One region of the Streptomyces sp. NPDC054863 genome, then DNA from elsewhere that is predicted to be linked to it. Evidence: riboswitches for the same ligand, from Rfam matches in the RefSeq annotation. Region 1 holds a riboswitch; each other region holds the start of a gene.
The links. A riboswitch is a leader RNA that binds a small molecule or an ion and turns the genes downstream of it on or off. The one in region 1 is predicted to bind cobalamin.
Positions count from the first base shown of each region.

Region 2: linked by a shared signal. The riboswitch ahead of ACWGIG_RS24340 (ABC transporter substrate-binding protein) and the one ahead of ACWGIG_RS02650 (CbtB domain-containing protein) in region 1 are both predicted to bind cobalamin.
Region 3: linked by a shared signal. The riboswitch ahead of ACWGIG_RS16680 (ribonucleoside-diphosphate reductase subunit alpha) and the one ahead of ACWGIG_RS02650 (CbtB domain-containing protein) in region 1 are both predicted to bind cobalamin.

Region 1 is NZ_JBSGZD010000006.1:54,437-61,332, forward strand. It holds gene ACWGIG_RS02635 (glycoside hydrolase family 6 protein) at 1-315, opposite strand, end outside; gene ACWGIG_RS02640 (GAF and ANTAR domain-containing protein) at 643-1,395, shown strand; gene ACWGIG_RS02645 (GAF and ANTAR domain-containing protein) at 1,454-2,269, shown strand; cobalamin riboswitch at 2,553-2,712, shown strand; gene ACWGIG_RS02650 (CbtB domain-containing protein) at 2,748-2,966, shown strand; gene ACWGIG_RS02655 (CbtA family protein) at 2,984-3,772, shown strand; gene ACWGIG_RS02660 (class F sortase) at 3,745-4,398, opposite strand; gene ACWGIG_RS02665 (hypothetical protein) at 4,530-5,093, opposite strand; gene ACWGIG_RS02670 (HAD-IIA family hydrolase) at 5,222-6,001, opposite strand; gene ACWGIG_RS02675 (alkaline phosphatase family protein) at 6,079-6,896, opposite strand, start outside.
Region 2 is NZ_JBSGZD010000155.1:1,577-8,472, forward strand. It holds gene ACWGIG_RS24330 (ABC transporter ATP-binding protein) at 1-744, opposite strand, end outside; gene ACWGIG_RS24335 (FecCD family ABC transporter permease) at 952-1,998, opposite strand; gene ACWGIG_RS24340 (ABC transporter substrate-binding protein) at 2,005-3,009, opposite strand; cobalamin riboswitch at 3,050-3,195, opposite strand; gene ACWGIG_RS24345 (Mov34/MPN/PAD-1 family protein) at 3,205-3,621, opposite strand; gene ACWGIG_RS24350 (amino acid permease) at 3,729-5,183, opposite strand; gene ACWGIG_RS24355 (DUF2017 domain-containing protein) at 5,552-6,151, opposite strand; gene clpS (ATP-dependent Clp protease adapter ClpS) at 6,151-6,465, opposite strand; gene ACWGIG_RS24365 (nicotinate phosphoribosyltransferase) at 6,598-6,896, shown strand, end outside.
Region 3 is NZ_JBSGZD010000077.1:17,354-24,249, forward strand. It holds gene ACWGIG_RS16675 (ribonucleotide-diphosphate reductase subunit beta) at 1-200, opposite strand, end outside; gene ACWGIG_RS16680 (ribonucleoside-diphosphate reductase subunit alpha) at 200-2,596, opposite strand; cobalamin riboswitch at 2,739-2,862, opposite strand; gene ACWGIG_RS16685 (GNAT family N-acetyltransferase) at 2,939-3,439, opposite strand; gene ACWGIG_RS16690 (YbdD/YjiX family protein) at 3,538-3,741, opposite strand; gene ACWGIG_RS16695 (carbon starvation CstA family protein) at 3,738-5,963, opposite strand; gene ACWGIG_RS16700 (GntR family transcriptional regulator) at 6,186-6,896, opposite strand, start outside.

The DNA of each region.
Region 1 (6,896 bases):
GGCCTCGGTGAAGCCCTTGGCCTGCTCCTTGGCGTTCTCCGGGATCAGCCATTCGCCGGCCGGCTGCTGGGCGATCTTCTTGATCAGTTCCTGCTTGCCCGATTCGCCCTCGTCGGCGAGTGCCTTGGCCGCCTTGGCGTCCGGGTTGACCCAGTACGGGTCGTCTCCCTTGGGCAGCTGGGAAACCGGCGGATTCTTCCCCGCGGTCCCGCCGTCGCCCCCTTCGCCCCCCGAGGTGCAGCCCGTCAGGAGCAGCGCGGCCCCCACCGCGACCGCTCCCACTGCTCGCACACGTCCGCTGTAACTGCCGTACATCGACTCCCCCTTGGGCGCCTTTTGCGAAGACCGACCTTCTCGAAGACCTCTCGAAGGTGACCGTCTCGAAGTGGAAAGGAATTCCGAGGCAGCCCCCCAGGCGCCCCTGCCCGGACAGATCCGGTCGAATCCAATCCTGACACACCGGCCCCCGGCCCCACGAGGCGTGCCCTGCTTCGTGGAAATCCTGTGGCACCGCGTTCAGTCAGCTTGTTCGAGGACACACGGATACGATGAGACAGCCTTGCCGACACACTTCAGACCTCGTTGCAGCACACTTCCATCACACTTCGTAGCGCCCCGCACAGAGCACTTCAGGAGGAGGGCGTGGTCAGCACCCGCTTGACCGCCCTGCTCGACGAGCTGGCGGTCCGCCACACAGCCGGACTCGACGAGTTCTTCGCCCGCCACTGCGCCGACGTACTGGGAGTGGACGGGCTGGCCGTCACGCTCTCCGGCGGTGTCCCTTCGGAGCAGAACGCCGGCGGCGAGCCCGTCTGGTTCTCCGGTCCGGTGGGCGTCGCCCTCGAAGACCTCCAGTTCACGCTCGGCGAGGGTCCTGGCACGGACGCGCTGCGCACCGGCCGGCTCGTCCTGGAGAGCGACCTGGTGCAGGTGCCGCGGGAGCGCTGGCCGGGTTTCCTGCCCGGCGCCGAGAAGCTCGGGGTGCGGGCGGTGTTCTCCGCACCGCTGCAGATCGGTGCGATCCTGGTGGGGTCCCTGACCTGCCACCGGGCCGAGCCCGGCCCACTGGGCGGGCGGGCGTTGGCCGATCTGCTGGTGTTCGCGGACGCGCTGACCCTGACCCTGCTGGGCAGTGCGGAGTCCGCCGCGCCCGGCTCGGGCGGCTGGCTCGCGACGGACGCCACGCTGTACCGGGCGGAGGTGCACCAGGCCACCGGAATGATCTCGGTACGGCTCGGGGTGCCCCCGGCGGCAGCTCTCGTACGACTGCGCGCATATGCATACGCCGCCGAAGAGCCCATCCTGGAAGTGGCCAGGGATGTGGTGGCGCGGCGGCTGCGTTTCACCCCCGACGGAGCACTGCGCGAGGGCGACGGATCGGGAACGGCACGATGACTCATGGGAAGCGCTCCGGGCGCCCCACCCGGCAGCACGACAGATGTAGGTGACAGGCATGGACAGCAGCGTGCGCGAACGGAAGATCGCGACGGCCTTCGTCGAGCTCGCCGACACTCTGGTCGACGACTTCGACGTGATCGAGTTCCTCCAGCGGCTGGCCGCCCGCTGCGTGGAGCTGCTCGACGTGTCGGCCGCCGGGCTGATGCTGGTCGACCAGCGCGGCCGGCTGCAGACCGCGGCCTCGTCCGACGAGCGCGCCTGGCTGCTCGACCTGCTGGAGATCCAGCACGACGAGGGCCCCTGCCTGGACTGCTTCCGCAGCCGTACGGTCGTCCTGCCGGTCTCCCTGGACACCCCGGAGGTCCTGGAGCGCTGGCCGGTGTTCACGCCGCGCGCCCGGGAGTACGGGTTCCTCTCCACGTACGCGATCCCGCTGCGGCTGCGCGAGACGGTGATCGGCGCCCTGAACCTGTTCGTCACCACGCCCAGGCTGGAGCTGAGCCCCGGCGACGTCGAGCTGGCCCAGGCCCTCGCGGACGCCGCGACCATCGGCATCCTCCAGCAGCGCACCGTCCGCCAGGGTGAGTTGCTCGCCGGGCAGCTCCAGTCGGCGCTGACCAGCCGGGTGCGCCTGGAGCAGGCCAAGGGGATGCTCTCCGAACGGTGGACGGTCTCGATGGACGAGGCGTTCAGCGAGATGCGGGCGTACGCGCGGCGCAATCAGCTGGCGCTGTCGGAGATGGCGCTGGACATCGTACGGGGAACGCTGGACTCGGAGGAGATCCGCACGAAGCCGCGCACGAAGTCCCGTAAGGAAACCCCCGCGACGCCCCTCGCCCTGGACAAGGACGGAAAAATGGGTCCACTCTGACCCGACCGCGACCACCGGGCGACACCCGTAGCTACTTTGCTGTGACATTGCGTCAATTACCCTCTGGAGAACGGAGCTTCACCCCTCTAGAGTGGTGATGCGGCCCCAGCCCCCGGCCCGCAATCCGAGTTGGTTTTCCCAGAACCTCCCGCGACTGCGCCGGGCTTCTCCCGCAGTTCGTGCGCGCGCGGTCGAGGACCAGCCCGGCCGACGGCTCCGGGGGGAGCGAGCAGTCGGCCGGGCCAGGTACTTCCCCGCCGCCGCAGCCCTCTTGGGCCTGTTGACAGTGCACAGCCGGACTGGGACTCTCCGGAGGACAACTCCACACTTCGAGGCGACGGTGAACAGGAACTCCGGTGCGATTCCGGGGCGGTCCCGCCACTGTGACCACATCCCCCACAAGGGTGTGGAAGTCAGGAACTGACCCGTCGTCCTCCTGCTTCGGGGCGTGGAAACCCCAGAAGGAGGCTCACCCGACATGTCTGCGTCTGCCCAGCAGTCCGCACGGTCCACCGACCTGGCGTCGGCGACCACCCGCACCCGGGATCTGCTGATCCTGGCCGCTGCCGTGATCGTCGCGCTGATCGCGCTGTACGCCGTGTTCATGGACAACGGCCACATCATCTCCGCGACCGGCAGCTACCTGCACGAGTTCTCGCACGACGGCAGGCACCTCTTCGGTGCCCCTTGCCACTGATCGGGGACGCGCGCACCATGAGCAACCCCACTCTCACCCTGCTCGGCCGCGGCGTCGCGGCGGGCGGGGTCGCCGGCCTGGTCACGGGCCTCTTCTCGCTGCTGCTCGCGGAACCGGTGATGGACCGGGCGATCGTCCTCGAAGAGGCGCGCTCGGCCAAGGAGGAGGCCGCCGAGCACGCCCACGCGGCGGCCGGTGCGGTCGCCGAGCACCACGAGGAGCTCTTCACGCGCGGCCAGCAGCACTTCGGCCTCGTCATCACGGCGATCGTCGCGGGCCTGGCACTGGGCGCGCTGTTCGCGGTCGCGTACGCGCTGGTCCACCGTCGTACGGGATATCTCGTACGGGCCTGGCCGCGCGCCCTCGCGTTCTGCGCGGCGGCCTTCGTCGCGGTGGCCCTGCTGCCGGGGCTGCGCTACCCGGCGGCCCCGCCCGGCGTCGGTGACGCCAACACGGTCGGCGAGCGGCAGCAGTTGTGGCTGGCAGCCGTCGTGATCGGCATCCTCGGCATGCTGCTCGCCTGGCAGTGGTACGTACGGCTGGCCCGGAAGCCGGAGCCGCTGCGGCACGGTGCGGTGTTCCTGACCGGGGCCGCCACGCTCGCCGTGCTGTTCCTGCTGCCGGGCAATCCGGACGAAGTCCCCGTACCCGCAACGCTGTTGTGGGACTTCCGGGTGCTGTCGCTCGGGTCGCAGCTACTGCTGTGGGCCGTGTTCGCGGCGGTCTTCGGCGGGCTGGGGCTACGTGCCGCGAAGAAGGCAGACTCCCCTGCCCCCGCTCATGACTTGGCGGCTGCCGGGGCCTGAGTGACGCCCGTCAGATAGGCGGAGACGACCACATTGGCCGTGTAGGAGCGGGCGTTGTGGTCGTAGGTACCGCCGCAGGTGATCAGTCGCAGTTCGGCGCGGCCGGCCTCGCGCGGCCCGTACGCCTTCTTCGCGTCGAACTTGTCGCGGCTGAAGACCTGGACGTCCTCGATGGTGAATTCGGTGACCGATCCGTCCGACCCGGTGATCTTGACCTGCTCGCCGGGGCGGGCGGAGCTGAGGCCGTAGAACACGGCCGGCTTGCTCCTGGTGTCGACGTGTCCCACGAGCAGCGCGACGCCGCTCGCTCCGGGGCGGGCGCCGTCGCGGTACCAGCCGACCTCTCGCGGCTGGTCGTACGGCGGCGGGTCGACCGCGCCGTCGGCGTCGAGGCCGCGCGGGCCGACCGGCGCCCCGATGCCGAGCGAGGGGACGTCGAGGCGGCCGGGGCGCACGCCCGCGACCGGTTCGTGCGCGTCGGGCAGTTCGACCTGTAGCAGTGGGCGTCCCACCGCGGCCACGTCACCGGTGGTCGGAGCGGCATTGCCGCTCGGGCCGTTGGTGATGTCGCGGCCCCACAGCCACAGTCCGAGGAGCAGCACCGCCCAGGCGATGCCGGTGAGCATCCGGCCCTTGCCGGAAGCGGGGTGGTCGGTGCTCAAGGTGGTGTGCTCCCGTCGTGCTTCGCGCGGGTTCGTTGTGGCTGGGCGCGCAGTTCCCCGCGCCCCTTACGGGGCGCCTCCTGAGGGGCGCTCCTCTAGCGGGAGGAGTTGCGGCGGCGTACCGAGCGTCCGGCGATGGCGATGGCTGCCGCACCCGCGAGGCCGAGGCCGATCAGGGTGTGCGAGGTGCCGGGGCCGTCGGACTCGGCGGCCAGGGCGGTGCCGCCGCCGCCCGCGCGGACGGGGGCGGTCGGTTCGGTCCTGTGGTGGACGACGGTGACGTTGCCGTTGGCCTGGCCCGAGCCGTCCTCGCACTTGACGTGGATGCTGTAGTCGCGGCCCTGGGCGTCGGAACGGATCCGCGCCTCGGCGAACAGACCGCCGCCGCCGTTGCCGGGATTGAAGTACACGGGCGAGGAGAACGCCTCCGACGTGCCGACGGCCTTCTTGTGCTTCTCGCACACGTCGATCCGCAGTTCCACCTCCCCGCCGGCCGCGATGGTGGACGGGGTGACGGTGACGTTGCCGCGGGACTCTTCGTTGTCCGTGACGGCGACCGGCGCGGGGGCTGCCGGTGGGGCGGCGAGGGCGGCGGGCGCGGGGAAGAGTACCGCCGCGAGTACCGCACCCGCACACAGAGTGAGCTCTGATGAGCGCATGGTGAACCTCCTGGTACTCCGAAGATTCACCCGGGCGCGAGGTTCCGCATCCGCAGGGGCCCGTCACTGCGCCGTACGGGCCCCTGCCGGGCCTCTGCCGGGCCTCTGCCGGGTTCCTGCCGGGTTCCTCAGATGCGCTCGACGAGGTCCGCGATCGAGTCGACGACGGTGGACGGCCGGAACGGGTACGTGTCGATGTCGTCCTTGCCGGTCAGCCCGGTGAGCACCAGGAACGTCTCCATGCCCGCCTCCAGGCCCGCCAGCACGTCGGTGTCCATCCGGTCGCCGATCATCGCGCTGGTCTCGGAGTGCGCGCCGATGGCGTTGAGGCCGGTGCGCATCATCAGCGGGTTGGGCTTGCCCGCGAAGTACGGCTTCTTGCCCGTCGCCTTGGTGATCAGCGCGGCGACCGCGCCGGTGGCGGGCAGCGGGCCCTCGGCGGAGGGGCCGGTCTCGTCGGGGTTGGTGCAGATGAAGCGGGCGCCGCCGTTGATCAGCCGGATCGCCTTGGTGAGGGCCTCGAAGGAGTAGGTACGGGTCTCTCCCAGCACCACGTAATCGGGCTCGTGGTCCGTGAGGACGTACCCGATGTCGTGCAGCGCGGTGGTCAGCCCCGCCTCGCCGATGACGTACGCGGTGCCGCCGGGGCGCTGGTCGTCCAGGAACTGGGCGGTGGCCAGCGCGGAGGTCCAGATGTTCTCCACCGGCACGTCCAGGCCCATGCGCGCGAGGCGTGCGTGCAGGTCACGGGCGGTGTAGATGGAGTTGTTGGTGAGCACCAGGAAGGGCTTCCCGGTGTCCCGGAGCTTCTTGATGAAGGAGTCGGCGCCGGGGATCGGGACGCCCTCGTGGATGAGGACTCCGTCCATGTCGGTGAGCCAGGATTCGATCGGCTTGCGCTCTGCCATCTGGTGGGACTCCCGCCGTACGTACACACATGAAGACAAGGGGCGCGCACAACCCTGTGCACGCCCCCAGCCTAGTGTCAGGAGGTGATGTTGACGCCGTCGATCGTCCAGTACCAGTTGTTCCCGCCGGTGTAGCGGAAGCGGACCCGGGCGGTGGTGGCCCCGGCCGGGACCTGGAGGCGGACGCTCTCGACCCGGGAGGAGCTGTTCGCGGTGTACGTCTTCACGGAGACCGGCGCCCCTTCCCCGTACGAGACGAGGACCTCGGCCTTCTGCGGGGCCTCGTGGCGGTAGTACGAGGTGTACGTGAGCGTGGCGGCCTGCCCCGCCTTCACCGGGAACGCCGGGCTGACCAGCGTCGAGTCGAAGGTCCCGGTGAAGGTCTTGTCGGACCACTCGTCGCCGTCGCACACCGCGAAGACGTTCCGGGCGCGGACGTTCAGCTCGCGCTCCTGGCCCTTCTCGGCCTTGGTCCAGAACTCGTCGGTGGTGAAGGACCAGCCGCGCCACTCGGTGACGCCGCCGGTGCCCATCTTCGAGTTGTCGACCGACCAGCCGGCGGGTGCGGCGTGGGTGAAGCCGAGGACGTCGGCGCCGATGCCGCTCTCGTCGACGGCCTTCCGGAGCTGGCCGCGCAGCGGGTCGAAGGAGTCGGTGACGGGCTGCTGCACGGCCCGTCCGTCGAGCTTCCAGGCCGGGTCGACGGTGATGCCGAGGTGGACGAGGGCGGAGACGGCGACGTCCGGCATCAACACGTCGTACCGGGTGACGCCGGCGGGCAGCCCCGCCCCGGTGGCGATCAGGAAGGTCTGGCGCTCGTCCCAGGAGTTGCCGCCGTGGCCGCCGGTCGCGGTGTGCCCGTGGTCGGCGGTGACCATGACGAGCCAGTCCTCGT
Region 2 (6,896 bases), on a different contig from region 1:
CGGTGCGCCGGTCGTCGGATGCATGCTGACCTCGGCGTTCACCCCGTACACCTGCTTGAGGAGGTCGGGGGTGAGGACCTCTTCCGGGGTGCCGTCGGCGACGATGCGGCCGGCGTTGAGGACGTAGAGGCGGTCGCAGTAGTACGCGGCGAGGTTGAGGTCGTGCAGGGCGAGGAGGTTCGTGGTGCCCAGGTCCCGTATCAGGGAGAGGACTTCGAGCTGGTGGCGGATGTCGAGGTGGTTGGTGGGTTCGTCGAGAACGACGAGGGCGGGTTCCTGGACCAACGCCCTTGCGACGAGGGCGCGTTGGCGTTCGCCGCCGGAGAGGGAGGGGAAGGGGCGGCCCTCCAGGTCGGCGATCTGGACCCTCTCCAGTGCGTTCCGTACGAGCACGGCGTCGGCGGCGGTGTCGGCCTCCCAGAACTTCTTGTGCGGGGAGCGGCCCATGGCGACGACCTCGCGCACGGACAGCTCGAAGACGGCCTGGCCGTCCTGCGGGACGGTGGCGAGGCGCTGCGCACGCTTCTTGGCTCCCATGGCGTGCAGGTCCTCGCCGTCGAGGAGGGCGCGGCCGTGGGTGGGGGCGAGGGTGCCGTACACGCAGCGCAGCAGGGTGGTCTTCCCGCTCCCGTTGGGCCCGACGAGGCCGACGGTCTCGCCGGGGCGGGCCTCGATGTCGACGGAGTCGACGAGGTGCCGCCCGTCGATGCCGTACGAGAGCCCTTCCGTACGTAGCTGGCTCATGCCGACACTCCTTCCTTTAGGGGCACGCTTTTAGGGGCGCGGGGCTGTGTTGCCTGTGCGGCTCCGCCGCGCGGGCGCGCCCAGCCAAGACGCACCCGCAGATACAACGGCCCAGCCGCGCGGCCAGCGCTTCAGGGAAGGGGCGGGGAGGGGAGAAATGCCCCGCGCAGCGGCCTGAACAGCAACCCACCCCCGGACGGGACGCCTTCACGCCGGCGCCCCCTCCGGCCGCCTCCGCAGCAGCCAAAGAAAGAACGGCCCCCCGATGAGCGCGGTGAGAATGCCGACCGGAATGTCCTGCGGCTCGGCGATGACCCGCGCCGCGAGGTCCGCGAGGACCAGAAAGGCCGCCCCGGCAAGCGCCACGACCGGCAGCAGCGTCCGGTGCGAAGCACCGACGAGCATCCGGGCCGCGTGCGGGACGAGCAGGCCGATGAAGCCGATCGCCCCGGAGACGGACACCAGCACGCCCGTGACCAGCGACGACAGTACGAATACGGCGGCCCGGAAGCGCGAGGTGTCGAGCCCGAGCACGGTCGCGCCCTCCTCCCCCACCAGCATCAGGTCCAGCGGCCTGGCGAGCGCGACGAGCAGCACGGTCCCGGCGGCGAGGACCACGGCGGGCAGCAGCAGCATGTCCCACCGCGCACTCCCCAGCCCACCCAGCGTCCAGTACATGGCCTCCTGGAAGTGCTCGCGCTTCGCGGAGGTGACCATGACGAGGCTGGTCAGCGCGGACAGGATGTACGCGACGGCGACCCCGGCGAGGACGAGCCGGGTGCCGGTCATCTGTCCGCCGCGCCGGGCGAGGGTGTAGACGAGGACGAGCGCGAGCAGCGACCCGGCGAAGGCTCCGGCCGGCATGGTGACGGTGGTCGCGAGCCCGAGACCGCTGCCGATCCCGAAGACGATGACGAGCACGACGCCCGCCGACGCCCCCGAGGAGATCCCCAGCAGGTACGGGTCGGCGAGCGGGTTGCGTACGAGCGCCTGGAGGACGGTGCCCACCACCGCGAGCCCGGCCCCGACGATCGCCCCGAGCAGCACGCGCGGCATCCGTACGTCGAGGACGATCGTGCGGAAGGGGCTCGGCTCGGCGCCGCCGGTGACGATGTCGAGGACCTGTCCCGCCGGGATCCGGACCTGTCCGAGTGCGAGCCCGGCGGTCATCGCCGCCGCGAGGGCGGCGGCGAGGACCGTCAGGACGAGGGTGTAGCGCAGCGGCCCGCGTGCGGGCGGGGTCTTGCAGCCCACGGCCGGTTACTTCTTGAGCTCGGGGTGGAGCTGGAGGGCGAGGCGTTCGATGGCGGCGGGGGCGCGGACGCCGACGAGGATCTCGGACAGCGGCATCACCGCGAACCGCTTGTTCTTGACGGCCGGTACGTCCTTCAGCGCCGGGTCCTGAAGCAGCCGCTTCTTCTTCTGCTCGACGGTCGTCGACCCGTAGTCGATGATCATGATGACGTCGGGCTTGCGGGTGACGACCTGTTCCCAGGAGGCGTCGGTGAAGGACTTGGGGATGTCCGCCATGACGTTCTTGCCGCCCGCGCGGGTGATCATCTCGTTGGCCATGCCCTTGCCGCCGGACGTCTGGGCGGTCTTGTCGCCGCTGTCGTACGCGAAGACGCTGACCGGCTCGACGGCCTTGAGCTGTGCGGCGGTGGAGTCGATGGTCTTCTTCGCGTCCGCGACCCACTTGTCCGCGCGGGCGCCGACGCCGAAGGTCCGGCCGACCTCGGCGACCTCCCGGTAGATGTCGTCGACGGCGCTGGAGCCCTCGGTGCAGTACTCGATGTTGAGGCGGGAGGCGATGCCGGACTTCTTCAGGTCGTCGCGGCTGCGGCCCTGCTTGGCGTCGAAGGCGGAGGCGTAACCGCCGTAGACGAAGTCGGGGTCGGCGGCGAGGAGCTTCTCCTTGGAGGGGTACTCCTTGGCGACGACCGGGATCTTGGCGTAGTCGGCGGCGTACTTCGGGAGGACCTTGTCGTCGAGGTAGGCACTGCCGGTGACCGACTTCGCCAGGCCCAGCTCCAGGAGCACCTCGGTGGCGTGCTGGTTCATGGGCAGCGCGCGCTCGGGGGCCTTGGTGAAGGTGGTCTTCACGCCGCAGTTCTCGACGGTGTACGGAAAGCCGGCGGCGGCCTTCGCGGCCTTGGTGTCGTCCTGCTTCGCATCGGCTCCGCCGCAGGCGGTGAGCGTCAGCGGGAGCAGGGCGGCGGATATGACGAGCGCGGTACGGGTGCGACGGGGCACGGGTACGGGCATGGCGGTGGGCCTCCTCCGGGGATTACCTCGTCCCCTGGTGGTGCGTGGGAGGCGGCAGGTCAGTTCCTGGCTTCCAGATCACGGGAATCTGGTCACAGTGGCGGGACCGTGCCGGATTCGCACCGGCTTCCTGGGTCCTGCCGCCCAAGTCGCGCACAGTCTCTCACCCGGCGCGTCCCGCCCTGCGCGTGGCCGTCAGTCGGTGATCTGCACGTCTTCCTCCGTGATCACGCCGTCCACGATCCGGTACGAGCGGAACTGGAAGGGGCCCGCGCCGTCGGTGTCGGCGGTGGAGACCAGGACGTAGTGCGCGCCGGGCTCGTTGGCGTACGTGACGTCCGTACGGGACGGGTAGGCCTCGGTCGCCGTGTGCGAGTGGTAGACGATCACCGGCTCCTCGTCGCGGTCGTCCATCTCCCGGTAGAGCTTGAGCAGATCGCCCGAGTCGAATTCGTAGAACGTGGGAGAGCGGGCGGCGTTCAGCATCGGGACGAAGCGCTCGGGGCGGCCGGTGCCCTCCGGGCCCGCGACCACGCCGCAGGCCTCGTCGGGGTGGTCGGCGCGCGCGTGGGCGACGATCTGGTCGTGCAGGGTCCGGGAAATGGTCAGCATGCGGGCCAGGATATGCAAACGGTCCCGCCCGTACCGAGGGATGGTACGGACGGGACCGGATGGCGAGACGCCCGTCGGGAAGCCGTCGGGCCGCGCTCGCCGGGAAGCTACTTCTTGGCGGCGAACTTCTCCGGGCTCTTCGCCTTCATGACCAGGTACGAGACCCCCAGCAGCAGCGCCCACACCGGCGCGCAGTACAGCGAGATCCTGGCGTCCTTGTCGATGCCCATCAGCACGATGACCATGCCGATGAAGAGCAGCGCGAACCAGCTGGTCCACGGGGCGCCCGGGGCGCGGAACGAGGACTTCGGGAGCACGCCCGCGTCCGACAGCTTCCGGTAGCGGATCTGGGAGCAGAGGATCATGATCCAGGCCCACATGCCGGAGATGGTCGCGAAGGAGACGACGTAGTTGAACGCCTCGCCCGGCCACTGGTAGTTGATCCACACGCCGACCAGCATCAGGGCGGCGGAGAAGGACGTACCGGCCAGCGGCAGCCCGCGCGCCGTCAGCTTGGTGAAGAACTTCGGCGCCTGGCCGTTGAGGGCGAGGTCGCGCAGCATGCGCCCGGTGGAGTACATGCCGGAGTTGCAGGAGGACAGCGCCGCCGTCAGCACCACGAAGTTCACGATCGCGGCGCCGACGCCGAGACCCATCTTCTCGAAGGCCGCGACGAAGGGGGAGACGCCCGGCTGGAAGTGCGTCCACGGCACGACCGACAGGATCATGATCAGCGCGCCGACGTAGAAGACGGCGATGCGCCACGGGACGGTGTTGATGGCCTTCGGCAGCACGGTCTTCGGGTCCTTGGACTCGCCCGCGGTCACACCGACCAGCTCGACGGCGAGGAAGGCGAACATGACCATCTGGAGCGTCATCAGCGTCGAGCCGATGCCCTTGGGGAAGAACCCGCCCTCGGACCACAGCAGGGACACGGAGGCGGTGTCACCGGCGTCGGAGAAGCCGACGGTCAGGATGCCGGCGCAGATCAGGATCATGCCGATGATGGCCGTCACCTTGACCATCGAGAACCAGAACTCCAGCTCGCCGAAGAGCTTCACCGAGATCAGGTTGGCGCCGAAGAGGATGACCGTGAAGACGAGCGCGAAGACCCACTGCGGCTGATTGATCCAGCCGGTCGCGTCCTTCGTCCAGTACTGCATGTACTCGGAGGCGGCCGTGACTTCCGTGATGCCGGTGACGACCCAGAAGAGCCAGTACGTCCAGCCGGTCACGAACCCGAAGAAGGGGCCGAGGAATTCGCGTGCGTACTCCGAGAAGGAGCCGGACACCGGGCGGTACATCAGCAGCTCGCCGAGCGCCCGCATGATGAAGAAGATGACCAGGCCCGCGATGGCGTACGCGAGGATCAGGCTGGGTCCCGCCTTGGAGATGCCCTTGCCCGCGCCGAGGAAGAGGCCGGTGCCGATGGCGCCGCCGATGGCGATCATCTGGATCTGGCGGGCGCCGAGTCCTCGCTGATAGCCCTCGCCGGACTCGCCCTGCGCGTCCTCGGCCTCACTGCCGTCGCCCGGCTTGCTGTCGACCTGCACTGAGGTCATGGTGGTGCGCCTTTCTCCATGCGATCCGGCCGTATCGCAAGGTGCGCGGCTCGGACCGACTGTGACGATCCTTGATCGGGGCGTGTGCCCCCGGATGTGGATGGAGTGCATCGCCGGGTTCCTCCGGCGTCAGCGCCCCCACGGGACAGGGGTGGCGTCCGTGGGTGGTCGTGCAGATCTATCACGCTCGGCGCGGTGATCGACTAGCGCTTTGTGCCCTATTGCACAGGAAAAAGCAGACAAAACTCCCCTGCGGCGGCAAAGCACACAGGGGAGGTAACCCGATCGTTATTCGGATTTGAGCGTCCGCTGAGCGAACGCTTACGTTTCGGGGGTTGGTACGTACGTTTCGAGGAGTGATACGCCGATCACGGCATCAGGGTCTCGACCAGGGTCTCCTGGAGCCCGCCCAGCCACAGGTACGCCATCACCATCGGCTTGCGCGGATCCTCGTCCGGAAGGTGGAAGAGCATGTCGCTCTCGTCCTCCTCGGTGATCTCCAGCCGGGACGCGATGGTGAGGCGCAGGTCGTTGAGCGTGCCGAGCCAGCGCCGGGACTCCTCGGGCGTCAGTTTCAGTACGAGGCCGCTCTCGCCCTCGTCGGCCGCCGAGGCCAGCGCGTCCAGGTTCCGCACGACGGACAGCGCGTCCTCGCGCTTGCGGGTACGCAGGTCGTTCTCGGTGAAGCGCCTGAACTCGGCGGAGGCGGCCTGCTGCTCCTTGTCCGGCTCGCTCCTCGGATCGGCGTACGCCTCGGGGAAGAGCCGGGCCAGCGCCGGATCCGTGGGCGCCTCGCTGGGGCCCTCGGCGAAGAGCGCGGCGAGCGGGTCCTCGCCCTCCACGGGCTCGTCGCCAGGCCCGATCAGTTCGAGCAGCTGCACGGCCAGGGAGCGCAGGATGGAGGTCTCGACCTCGTCCAGGGCGACGGCCGCGCCGTCACCGGGGACCGCTTCGAAATAACCCGGCATCAGTTGCGGTCCTGGGAGAGGGTCGCCCACAGTCCGTACCCGTGCATGGCCTGCACGTCCCGCTCCATCTCCTCGCGGCTGCCCGCGGAGACGACCGCCCGGCCCTTGTGGTGGACGTCGAGCATCAGCTTCTTCGCCTTCTCCTTGGAATACCCGAAGTACGTCTGGAAGACGTACGACACATAACTCATCAGATTGACCGGGTCGTTGTGGACCAGGGTCACCCAAGGGGTGTCCGGCTCGGGGACGGCGGACGTTTCCTCGGCCGACTCGGGACGTTCGATCTCTACGGGGGCGACACTCACCCTTCCCATGCTGCCACCGGAGGGCGGCCGTCGCACAAACGGGCCTCGCCCGGCCTTCGCCCTCGCCCCTCTCCGCCCCGGCCGCCCGTTCGGCCGACCCCATTTCGTCACTCTGACGAGATCGGGGGTAGCATCCGTCGTATGAACACAGCGGATCTCGGCCTGCCGGTGGATGTTCCCTCGACAGCGCTCTTCACCGACCAGTACGAGCTGACCATGCTGCAGGCGGCCCTGCGCGCCGGCACCGCCGACCGGCGCTCCGTCTTCGAGGCCTTCACCCGCAGGCTCCCCTCGGGGCGGCGCTACGGCGTCGTCGCGGGTACGGGGCGGGTCCTGGACGCCGTCGAGAACTTCCGCTTCGACGCCGACGTCCTGGCCTTCCTCGACGAGCAGGGGATCGTCGACGGGCCGACCCTCGAATGGCTCGCCTCGTACCGCTT
Region 3 (6,896 bases), on a different contig from region 1:
ACCAGACGGCCGATCATGTGCTGCTCGCCCGGCGTCAGCTTCGCCAGGTCGGCGACGTCCGAGTGGAGGTCGACCTCCTCGACGGTCCAGGTGTTCTTGATCGCGTCCCGGTAGCGCTCGTAGAAGTCCGGGTAGCGCATGGGGCGGAGGGTGAGTTCGAAGCCCGGGTCGAGAAGGTTCTTCCGGTGGTTGGTGCTCATTACTGACAGGCCTCGCAGGACTCGGGGTTTTCGAGGGAGCAGGCGAGCGCTTCGGCGTCCGTCACCTGCTGGGCGGGGAGGGCGGCGGTGGGGGCCGGGGCCGCGGCGGAAGCCTGCGAGCCGGCGGCGCGGGCGATCCGGGTGGCGGGGCGCGAGCGCAGGTAGTACGTCGTCTTCAGGCCCTTCTTCCAGGCGTACGCGTACATCGAGCTGAGCTTGCCGATGGTGGGCGTTTCGAGGAAGAGGTTCAGGGACTGGGACTGGTCGAGGTACGGGGTGCGGGCCGCCGCCATGTCGATCAGGCCGCGCTGCGGGATCTCCCACGCGGTGCGGTACAGGTCGCGGACCTCGGCCGGGATCCAGTTGAAGCCCTGGACCGAGCCGGAGGCTTCACGGAGCGCCTCGCGGGTCTGCGCGTCCCAGACGCCCAGCTCCTTGAGGTCGCGGACCAGGTAGGAGTTGACCTGGAGGAACTCGCCGGAGAGCGTCTCGCGCTTGAAGAGGTTGGAGACCTGCGGCTCGATGCACTCGTAGACGCCCGCGATGGAGGCGATGGTCGCCGTCGGCGCGATGGCCAGGAGGAGCGAGTTGCGCATGCCCGTCTTGGCGATGCGGGCACGCAGGGCGTCCCAGCGCTCGGGCCAGGTGACCTGGACGCCGTAGTGGTCGGGGTGCAGGACGCCGCGGGCGGTGCGGGTCTTCTCCCAGGCGGGGAGGGGGCCCGAGCGCTCGGCGAGGTCGCAGGACGCCTCGTACGAAGCGAGCATGATGCGCTCGGCGATCTTCGTGGAGAGCGCGGCGGCCTCGGGGGAGTCGAACGGCATCTTCAGCTGGAAGAAGACGTCCTGGAGGCCCATGGCGCCCAGGCCGACCGGGCGCCAGCGCGAGTTGGAGTTCCCGGCCTGCTCGGTCGGGTAGAAGTTGATGTCGACGACGCGGTCGAGGAAGGTGACGGCGGTGCGGACGGTCTCGTCGAGGCGGTCCCAGTCGATGTCGCGGGTCGCGACGTCCACGAAGGCGCCCATGTTGACCGAGCCGAGGTTGCAGACGGCGGTCTCGCCGTCGTTGGTGACCTCCAGGATCTCGGTGCACAGGTTGGAGGAGTGGACCGTGTGGCCGGGCTCCGCCGTCTGGTTGGCGGTGCGGTTGGAGGCGTCCTTGAAGGTGATCCAGCCGTTGCCGGTCTGCGCGAGGGTGCGCATCATGCGGCCGTACAGCTCACGGGCCGGCATCGACTTCTTCGCGAGACCCGCGGCCTCCGCCTTGCGGTACGCGGCGTCGAACTCGTCGCCCCACAGGTCGACCAGCTCGGGGACGTCGGCGGGGGAGAAGAGGGACCAGGTGCCGTCCTGGTCGACGCGGCGCATGAACTCGTCCGGGATCCAGTGGGCGAGGTTGAGGTTGTGCGTACGGCGGGCGTCCTCGCCGGTGTTGTCGCGGAGCTCCAGGAACTCCTCGACGTCCGCGTGCCAGGTCTCCAGGTAGACGGCGGCGGCGCCCTTGCGCCGGCCGCCCTGGTTCACGGCCGCGACCGAGGCGTCCAGGGTCTTCAGGAACGGCACGATGCCGTTGGAGTGCCCGTTGGTGCCGCGGATCAGGGAGCCGCGGGCGCGGATGCGGGAGTACGAGAGACCGATGCCGCCGGCGTGCTTGGAGAGGCGCGCGACCTGGTGGTAGCGGTCGTAGATCGAGTCCAGCTCGTCCATCGGGGAGTCGAGGAGGTAGCAGGACGACATCTGGGGGTGGCGGGTGCCGGAGTTGAAGAGCGTCGGCGAGGACGGGAGGTAGTCCAGGCGGCTCATCAGGCGGTACAGGGAGGCGACCTCGGCGAGAGCCCGCTCGCTGTCGTCCTCGGCGAGGCCGGAGGCCACCCGCAGCATGAAGTGCTGCGGGGTCTCGACGACCTGGCGGGTGATCGGGTGACGGAGGAGGTAGCGGCTGTAGACGGTCCGCAGACCGAAGTACTCGAAGCGGTCGTCGCCTTCGAGGTCGATCAGCTCGTCGAGCGCCGCCGCGTGCTTGGTGACGAAGTCGGCCGTACGGTCCGCGATGAGCCCTTCGCGGTGACCGACGGCGACGGACTCGGAGAAGCAGTTCACGCCCTGGGTGGCCGCTTCGTCCCGGATCGTACGGGCGAGGAGGCGGGCGGCGAGGCGCGAGTACGCCGGGTCCTCGGAGATGAGGCCCGCTGCGGACTCGGTGGCGAGCGAGCGCAGTTCGGCGGCGTCCGAGCGCGCGTTGCGACCGCGCAGGGCGGCGGCGGCGACCCGGCCGGGGTCGGTGTCGGGAAGGTCGGCGGTCAGGTCGGTCAGGGTGCGCAGGAGCGCGGTCCCGGGCGCGTCCTGGTGGTCCTGGGACTGTGGTGCGGTGGCCGGATCGACTGGCGCGATGGTCACGTGGGGGCTCTCCCTCGCTCGGCGCGGGGCCTGGGGGAGGAGCGGGGGCGCGCGGGCACACGGCACCCGGGAAAGGGCACGCGTCACCTGGCGTCCACCGGCCCAACCGCGAGGCCCGGACGTATCGGTATCCGGTTCGGTCGAGCCGGATGCGCTGTCGGCAGGTCCTCGGACTTGGCGGTACGCAAAAGCGCACATGACACACCGTTGCGGGACAGTTCCGGATTCTCACCGGATTCCCCTGCGGCGACAGCGAGCACGAGCATACATGTGGTGGGTCCTCGTTGAAGAACCCACCACATCTTGTGTCGCGCGCCGTAGTACTTCACTAGTGGAAGTGGGCTAGAGCCCCATTTCGTACGTCAAAAGGCTCAGTCCGGGCACCGGTTCCCAGTCCCTTTCGGGCACTCGTACGAAGCCCAGGCGCTCGTAGATCCGTTGCGCGCCGAGCATCGTCGGCTGGGTCGACATCACCAGCCGTACGACCCCTTCCTCGGCCCGTGCGCGGTCGATGCAGGCCCGTACGAGGCTCTCGCCCGCCCCGCGTCCCCGGCCGTCGTGCGCGACCGCGAGCATGCGGAATTCGGCCTCGCCGGTGCCGGCGACGTCCTGGAGGGAGCTGCCCCGGGGAGCATAGGTGACGGTCCCCAGGAGAGTCCCGGCGGCGTCGACGGCGACCAGCAGTTCGGCCTTCTCGGCGCGGGACGCGGCGTCGCGCAGGACTGCCGCGTACGGGTTGTCCTCGCCACCGCTGAGGTGGCCGTCGTCGAGGTAGGCGCGGGCGGTGATTTCGCCCGCTTCGGAGTGTTCGGCGGGTTCGGCGGGGCGGATGTGAATGTTCATGGGGGGAGTGTGCAACGCGGACGGCCCGGCGTCCCACCCCGTTTCGAGGGGCAGGACGCCGGGCCGTACGGCCACGCCGTGCAGGCGGGTGCTGCTGCTCAGCAGCAGCGGAAGCCCTTGCGGGGGTCGCCCTCGCGGGCGTCGGTCCTGCTGCGTTCGAAGGTGCGGCGGGACATCACGGCGGCGTCCGGATCGTGCGACCTGGCGTGTGCGACATACCGGTCGTATGCCGCTTCGCCGGTGAATTCCCGTACGTACCAGCGCAGTCGGGACATGCGCTGCCGGAGTGCCGCGGTGCTCATGCCTTGCTCTCCTCCTTGACCGGGCCGCCCTCCGGGCCGGTGCCGGCCGCGACCAGCTCCGCCTTCTCCTCCTTGGTGGCGAAGAGGGAGGCGGGGGCGACGATCTTCGACTCGACGTACGGGGTCTCGCTGAGCTTGACGCCGGCCGGGTTGCGGATCGCCTTGAGGCAGGCGCGGCAGGCCTCGAAGAGCACGACCACGATCAGTACGGCGAACAGGATCGAAAGGATGCCGTCCACCGTGGAGTTGGTGACGATGGTCTCCATCTGATCGCGGTTCTTGGCGAGTTTGAACGTGTCGAGGCCCTTGTCGAGCGCGCTCTGGTAGACGTCGCGCTGGGCGAAGAAGCCCACCCTCGGGTCGGCGGAGAAGATCTTCTGCCAGCTCGCGGTGAGGGTGACCGCCACGTCCCAGAGGAGCGGAACGGCCGTCACCCAGGCGTACTTGAGGCGGCCCGACTTGATCAGCAGCGTGGTGCAGACGGCGAGCGCGACGGCGGCCAGCAGCTGGTTGGCGATGCCGAACAGCGGGAAGAGCTGGTTGATGCCGCCGAGCGGGTCGTGCACGCCGACCCACAGGAAGTAGCCCCAGGCGAGGACGACGATCGCGCTGGCGATCCAGACGCCGGGCTTCCAGCTGACGTTCTTGAACGGCTTGTAGACGTTGCCCAGCATGTCCTGGAGCATGAAGCGGCCCACGCGCGTACCGGCGTCGAGCGTGGTCAGGATGAACAGCGCCTCGAACATGATCGCGAAGTGGTACCAGAAGGCCTTCATCGCGGCGCCGCCGAAGGCCGCCGAGAAGATCTCCGAGAGGCCGAGCGCGAAGGTCGGCGCACCGCCCGTACGGTGCAGCAGGCTGGCCTCCTCCACGTCCTTGGCGGCCTGCGCCAACTGCTCGGGGGAGATGGTGAATCCGAGGTTGCCGACCGCCGCGGAGGCCGCCTGGACGGTGTCGCCGACCACGCCCGCGGGTGCGTTGATCGCGAAGTACAGACCGGGGTCGATGATGCAGGCGGCGATCAGCGCCATGATCGCGACGAACGACTCGACCAGCATCGAGCCGTAGCCGATCGTCCGGATCTGCGTCTCCTTCTGGATCATCTTCGGGGTGGTGCCCGAGGAGATCAGCGCGTGGAAGCCGGAGAGCGCGCCGCACGCGATGGTGATGAACACGAACGGGAAGAGCGAGCCCGCGAAGACAGGGCCGGTGCCGCTGGTCGCGAACTTGGTGATGCCGTCCATCTTGAGGTTGGGCAGTGCGATGAGCACGCCGACCGCGAGCAGGCCGATCGTGCCGACCTTCATGAAGGTGGACAGGTAGTCGCGCGGGGCGAGCAGCAGCCACACCGGCAGCACCGAGGCCAGGAATCCGTAGATCACCATCCAGATGACCAGCGTGCCCGGCTCCAGGGTGAAGGTCTCCGCCCACGAGGACTCGGCGACCCAGCCGCCCGCGACGATCGCGAACAGCAGCAGGACGACACCGATCAGCGACACCTCACTGACCCGGCCGGGGCGCAGTACGCGCAGGTAGACGCCCATGAAGAGGGCGATGGGGATGGTCATGCCGATGGAGAAGACGCCCCAGGGGGACTCGGCGAGCGCGTTCACGATGATCAGTGCGAGCACCGCGAGCAGGATGATCATGATCGCGAACACGGCGATGAGCGCCGCCGCGCCGCCCACCGCACCGATCTCGTCCCGGGCGATCTGGCCCAGCGAGCGGCCGTCGCGGCGGGTCGAGAAGAAGAGCGTGACCATGTCCTGGACGGCACCCGCGAAGATCACGCCCGCGACGATCCAGATGGTCCCCGGCAGATATCCCATCTGCGCGGCCAGCACCGGGCCGACCAGCGGACCCGCGCCCGCGACGGCCGCGAAGTGGTGGCCGAAGAGCACCCGGCGGTCGGTGGGGTGGAAGTCCACGCCGTCGTTGAGGCGCTCGGCGGGGGTGGCGCGGGTCTTGTCGACCTTCAGGACGCGGTGCGCGATGAACTTCGAGTAGAAGCGGTACGCGATGGCGTACGAGCCCAGGGCCGCGGCCAGCATCCACGCCGCGGAGACCTCCTCCCCGCGGGAGAGGGCGAGCACCGCCCAGCCGGCCGCGCCGACGAGCGCCACGAGCGACCAGATCACCACGGACTTGGGCGACAGCTTGCGGGCGGGTCCGGGGGAGCCCCCGGCCTGCTCGGTCCCGGCTGTCGGTCTCGGCTCTGCCATGGCGGTCCGTCCCCTCGCGCGATCATCCTCGTAACGTGCGCGAAATCTAGGGGCTGTGACCGCGCTGCGTAACCCCCTGTCCGCATATCGGTACGGACACGGGGCGACCATCGCAGGTCAGCGACGTACCAGAGTCAACCGGTGAGGCGCTGTCAGTCGTGGGGACGCGTCGGTCGTGGGGATGCGCCGGCGGTGGGGGACGCGCCGGCGGTGGGGGACGCGTCAGTCGTTGGGGCGCTGGAGCCTCGCCACGAATTTGTACCGGTCGCCCCGGTAGACCGACCGGACCCATTCCACGGGTTCGCCGTCCTTGTCCAGGGAGTGCCGGGACAGCATCAGCATCGGCAGTCCGACGTCCGTGCCGAGCAGTCCGGCCTCGCGCGGGGTGGCGAGCGAGGTCTCGATGGTCTCCTCCGCCTCCGACAGGCGTACGTCGTAGACCTCGGCCAGGGCGGTGTAGAGGGACGTGTACTTCACCAGCGAGCGGCGCAGGGCCGGAAAGCGCTTGGCGGACAGGTGGGTCGTCTCGATCGCCATCGGTTCGCCGCTGGCCAGGCGCAGTCGCTCGATGCGCAGGACGCGGCCCCCGGTGGTGATGTCGAGGAGCCCGGCGAGGGTGTCGTCGGCGGTGACGTACCCGATGTCCAGGAGCTGCGAGGTGGGTTCGAGGCCCTGGGCCCTCATGTCCTCGGTGTACGAGGTGAGTTGGAGGGACTGCGAGACCTTCGGCTTGGCGACGAAGGTGCCCTTGCCCTGGATGCGCTCCAGACGCCCCTCGACCACCAGCTCCTGGAGGGCCTGGCGGACGGTGGTGCGGGACGTGTCGAACTCGGCGGCGAGGGTGCGCTCCGGGGGTACCGGGGTGCCCGGCGGGAGGGTCTCGGTCATGTCGAGCAGGTGCCGCTTGAGGCGGTAGTACTTCGGCACGCGGGC